2 regions of the Streptomonospora nanhaiensis genome follow, and region 2 is predicted to be linked to the other one. Evidence: riboswitches for the same ligand, from Rfam matches in the RefSeq annotation. Region 2 holds a riboswitch; the other holds the start of a gene.
The links. Region 2 has a riboswitch for S-adenosylmethionine ahead of HNR12_RS05700 (aminotransferase class V-fold PLP-dependent enzyme). Riboswitches for the same ligand answer to the same signal wherever they lie in the genome.
Positions count from the first base shown of each region.

Region 1: it holds a riboswitch for S-adenosylmethionine, as region 2 does, so the genes downstream of both, thrC (threonine synthase) here and HNR12_RS05700 (aminotransferase class V-fold PLP-dependent enzyme) in region 2, are expected to answer to the same signal.

Region 1 is NZ_JACCFO010000001.1:3,486,056-3,488,436, forward strand. Features, by position in the region: gene thrC (threonine synthase) at 1-971, opposite strand, end outside; SAM riboswitch class I at 985-1,126, opposite strand; gene HNR12_RS15125 (alpha,alpha-trehalose-phosphate synthase (UDP-forming)) at 1,476-2,381, shown strand, end outside.
Region 2 is NZ_JACCFO010000001.1:1,315,784-1,318,164, reverse strand. Features, by position in the region: gene HNR12_RS05710 (CaiB/BaiF CoA transferase family protein) at 1-1, opposite strand, end outside; gene HNR12_RS05705 (DUF3870 domain-containing protein) at 78-485, opposite strand; SAM riboswitch class IV at 711-834, shown strand; gene HNR12_RS05700 (aminotransferase class V-fold PLP-dependent enzyme) at 1,026-2,309, shown strand.

The DNA of each region.
Region 1 (2,381 bases), 2.2 Mb from region 2:
GGGCCGTCTGCCGGGTTGCCGATGGCCAGGGACTTGGCGATGGTGTCGGGCTTGACCGGCTGGATGACGTCGTGGCCGGCCTCGAACGCCCGCGCCACCGGCGAGCACCCGGTGGCCTGGGCGCCGAACACCTTGTAGGGGCGGTCCTCGACCAGGCCGAGCGCGACCAGCTCGCGGAAGCCCTTGTCGATCTTGGTGAGCTGGGAGCCCGAGGCGATCGGGATGACGATCTGCTCGGGCAGCCGCCAGCCCAGCTGCTCGGCGATCTCGTAGGCCAGGGTCTTGGAGCCCTCGGCGTAGTAGGGGCGCAGGTTGACGTTGACGAACCCCCAGTCCTCGCCGGCGGGGTCGCCGATCAGCTCCGAGCAGAAGCGGTTGACGTCGTCGTAGGTGCCGTCGATGGCCACCACCTGGCCGCCGTAGACGGCCGCCATGACGACCTTGCCCTCCTCCAGGCCCGCGGGGATGAACACGCAGGAGCGGAACCCGGCGCGCGCGGCGGCGGCGCCCACCGCGCCGGCGAGGTTGCCGGTGGAGGAGCAGGACAGCGTGCGGAAGCCGAAGGTGCGGGCGGCCTCGACGGCCATGGCCACCACCCGGTCCTTGAAGGAGTGGGTGGGGTTGCCGGAGTCGTCCTTGACGTGCAGCGCCCGCATGCCCAGCTCGGCGGCCAGCCGGTCGGCCCGCACCAGCGGGGTCAGGCCGGGGTTCATGTTCGGCAGCTCGGCCACGTTGTCCGGCACCGGCAGCAGGGCGGCGTAGCGCCAGATGTTCTTGGGGCCGCGCTCGATGGCCTCGCGCGAGATGTCGCCGAAGTCGTAGGCCACCTCCAGCGGCCCGAAACAGAACTCGCAGGCGAAACGCGGGGCGAGGTCGTAGCGCTGGCCGCACTCGCGGCACGAGAGCGCGGCGGCGGAGCCGAAGGGGCGGGTGGCGGCAGCGGTGGCCGGTTGGGCGGCGGTGGTCGCCATTGCGAGGCGTCTCCCCTCATCTTTCCTGATGACCGCTTTGGTCCAGGCCGGAGTTGGCACCTGCCTCGGCCGCCTCGCGGGGATCGCGAGCAACGCACACCGAGATGGTTGCCGGGGCTTCGCAGGGCCGGTCCCTCCACCCCTCTGGATGAGCAATGTGAAATTGTGCGGTCCCAGCTCGGAATACAGCCGGATCCGAGGGACACTGTAACCCACGGTTCGTCCGCTTTGCCATCGAGGGTGATCCGGGTAACACCCGCGCGGCGGGCCGGCCGGGCGGTCCCGCCGGACCTGCGCCCGCGCCCGGATCGGGCCGCCCAACCGGGCACACGCGAGCCCGGACCGGCTCCCGCTCGTGTTTGCGCGCGTCCGCTAAAGGCGAGACCTATGACACCTTCCGTTAACGAACCCTGTTGCCGACGGCTGCCCGTGTAGTCAAATCGGTGTAGCCGCACGAAACATCGGCGCAATGACCGGGTGACCAGGTGAGAGGTGGGCGATCAGGTGGACAAGGCGCAGATCCTTGTTGCTTCCAACAGGGGACCGGTGTCCTTCTCGATCAACGAGGACGGCTCCCTCGACTACCGGCGCGGAGGCGGCGGCCTGGTATCGGGGCTCAGCTCCGTGGCGGCCACCAGCGACACCCTGTGGGTGTGCGCGGCGCTGTCGGAGGCCGACCGCAAGGCGGCGGCCGCGGCCCCCGGCGCGCGGCTGGACCTCGCCGGCTTCGACCTGGGCGGCATGCGCGTGCGCATGCTCGACATCCCGGCCGACACGTTCACCGACGCCTACACGCGCGTCGCCAACTCCACGCTGTGGTTCGTGCACCACATGCTCTACGACACCCCCAACAAGCCGCGGTTCGACGCCGCCTTCCGCCGCGAGTGGGAGGGCTACCGCGACTACAACAGCGCGTTCGCCGAGGCCCTGCTGACCGGATCGGCCGACAACGCCCGCGTGGCCGTGCAGGACTACCACCTGGCGCTGGTGCCGCGCATGCTGCGCGGCCGCCGCCCCGACCTGCGCATCACCCACTTCTCCCACACCCCGTGGGCGCCGCCGGAGTACTTCCGCATGCTGCCCGCCGAGATCGGCCGGGAACTGCTGGAGGGCATGCTCGGCGCCGACCACCTGGGCTTCCTCAGCCGGCGGTGGGCCGACGCGTTCCTGCGCTGCTGCGAGACCTTCCTGCGCGTCGAGGTCGACTGGAGCAAGCGCACCGTGGAGTTCGGCGGGCGGCTGATCGAGGTGGCCGTGCACGCGCTCGGCGCCGACGCCGCCGGCCTGCGCGAACGCGCCGCCCAGGCCGACGTCGAGGAGCGCCGCGCCGCCCTGCGCGAGCGGGTCGGCGACCGCAGGCTCATCGTCCGCGTGGACCGCACCGAGCTGTCCAAGAACATCGTGCGGGGC
Region 2 (2,381 bases):
TGTCCTCCGCGCTCCCTTCGCCGCTGCCCTCGGGCGGCCGCGTGGCGGGCCGCCCGCCTCCCGCGCCGGCGCCGTGCTCACCCGCGCGCCGGGCCCGTGCGGCGCGGTGCGGCGGGTTCGGCGGCCTCGGCCGCGCGTGCCGCCCGCACCTGGTGGAACGTCTCCAGGCAGCGGCGCAGCGCCGTGGTGAGCGCGCCCCCGGACTGGCCCGCGTAGCGGCGCTGGACGCGCTCGGCGATCTCGGTGATGTCCTCGGTGACCGACAGGCCCTCGACGAGCGCGCGGAAGAACTCCTTGGCGAGGTCGGTGAGCAGCGTGGTGTCGGCGGCGACGATCCGGCCGTCGGCCAGGTTCACGGCGAGGACCACGCCCAGGCGCTCGTACTGCGAGTGGCTCGCCACGGCGTCGGGCAGGCGGGCGTAGCCCGAGACGAGGACGACGTCGGGGTCCTCCAGCAGCGGGCGGATCCGCTCGGGTGCGGGCACGGTGCTCCCTCCGTTGGGCACGCGGAAACTCCGGGGGTGCTGGAGTCTCACGCCTGGCGGGGCGACCGGGGGACGCCGGGCGCCCTCAGCGGGAGGGCAGACGGCACTCAGTATCGCCGAACCCCGCCGCCGCCTGTCAACAACCGGCGACGGCCCTGTCGGCGCCGCGGCGGCCCGGGAACCGGGTTGCGGCCGCCGCGGGGCCGTGGGCTATAGTCGGGGGCAGGTCATGAGTGCCAGCGTCAAGCCCCGGCTAGCTGGCCGGCAACCCTCCTTCCGCGGTGGGGTGCCCCGGGTGAGGACCAGGTCAGGACACGACCATCTCGACCGTGTCAGGCAAGCGCGGACCCCCGAGGTTCCACGCGCGCGGCCACCGCGACGGCAGCGGGGCGGCGCGTACTCCAGGGGTCCCTGACGGCCCCTGGAGGTGCCACTGTGACTACCACTGCCGCCGCTCCCGCCCGCCCCGGCGCCGCGCAGCCCGCGCCGTTTGCTCCGGCGGCCCACGAACCGCCCGCCGCGCCCGCCGGCTCCTGTGCGGTGCCCGCCGTGGTCGGCGCCGGCGCCCGCGTCGAACTGGCCACCGGAGGGCACGCCGAGTACGCCAACCTCGACCACGCCGCCAGCGCGCCGTGCCTGGCCGCGGTGAGCGACGCCGTCGCCGCCGCGCTGCCCACCTACGCCAGCGTGCACCGGGGCGCCGGACTGCACTCCCAGGTCACCACCCGCGCCTACGAGGCCGCGCGCGCCTCGGTCGCCCGCTTCGTCGGCGCGCGCGGCAGCGACGCCGTCGTGTTCGTGCGCGGCACCACCGACGCGCTCAACCTGCTCGCCCGCGCCCTGCCCGAAGGCTGCGCGGTGGTGGTCTTCGCCGCCGAGCACCACGCCTCCCTGCTGCCCTGGCAGCACCGGGGCAGCCGCGCCGGGTCGGTCGCCCGGCTGCCGCTGCCGCCCACTCCCCAGGCCGCTGCCGCGGCCGCCCGCGCCGCGCTGCGCGCGGCGCCCGAGGGCCCGCGCCTGCTGTGCGTGACGGCCGCCTCCAACGTCACCGGCGAGGTGTGGCCCGTGGCCGAACTCGCCGAGGTCGCACACGAGGAGGGCGCCCGCCTCTGCGTGGACGCCGCGCAGCTGGTGCCGCACCAGGCGTTCAGCCTCAGCCGCTCCGGCGCCGACTACGTCGCCTTCTCCGCGCACAAGCTCTACGCGCCCTTCGGCGCCGGCGTGCTCGCCGGGCGCACCGACTGGCTGCGCGCCGCCGCGCCCTACCTCGCCGGGGGCGGCGCCACGGCCGCCGTCACCGACACCGACGTGCGCTGGAACGACCTGCCCGCGCGGCACGAGGCGGGCAGCCCCAACGTGCTGGGCGCGGTGGCGCTGGCGGCCGCCTGCGACACCCTGGCCGCCGCCGGGCAGGACCGGCTGCACGCGCGCGAGCAGGAGCTGCTGCGCCGGCTGCGCACCGGCCTGGCCGCCGTCCCCGGCGTCACGGAGCTGCGCCTGTGGGCCGCCGACCATCCGCGCGTGGGCATCTCCTCGTTCGTGGTGGACTCCCTGCCCGCCGACGTCGTGGCCGCCGCGCTGTCGGCCGAGTACGGCATCGGCGTGCGCGACGGCCTCTTCTGCGCCCACCCGCTGACCCGCCACCTGCTGCCCGAGGGCCACGGCAGCGCGGTGCGCGCCAGCATCGGCCTGGGCACCACCGCCGAGCACGTCGACCGGCTGGTGCGGGCCGTGGGCGAGCTCGCCCGGCGCGGGCCGCGCCTGCGCTACCGCCCGGACGAGTCCATCGGCCACCTCGTCCCCGAGGTCCCCGGGCCGCGCTGACCGGCCCCGCGGCGGCCGCGCCGACCGGGGCCGACCGGCGGAAGAACGCGTGAGTTTCTCCCCGGGTGAATG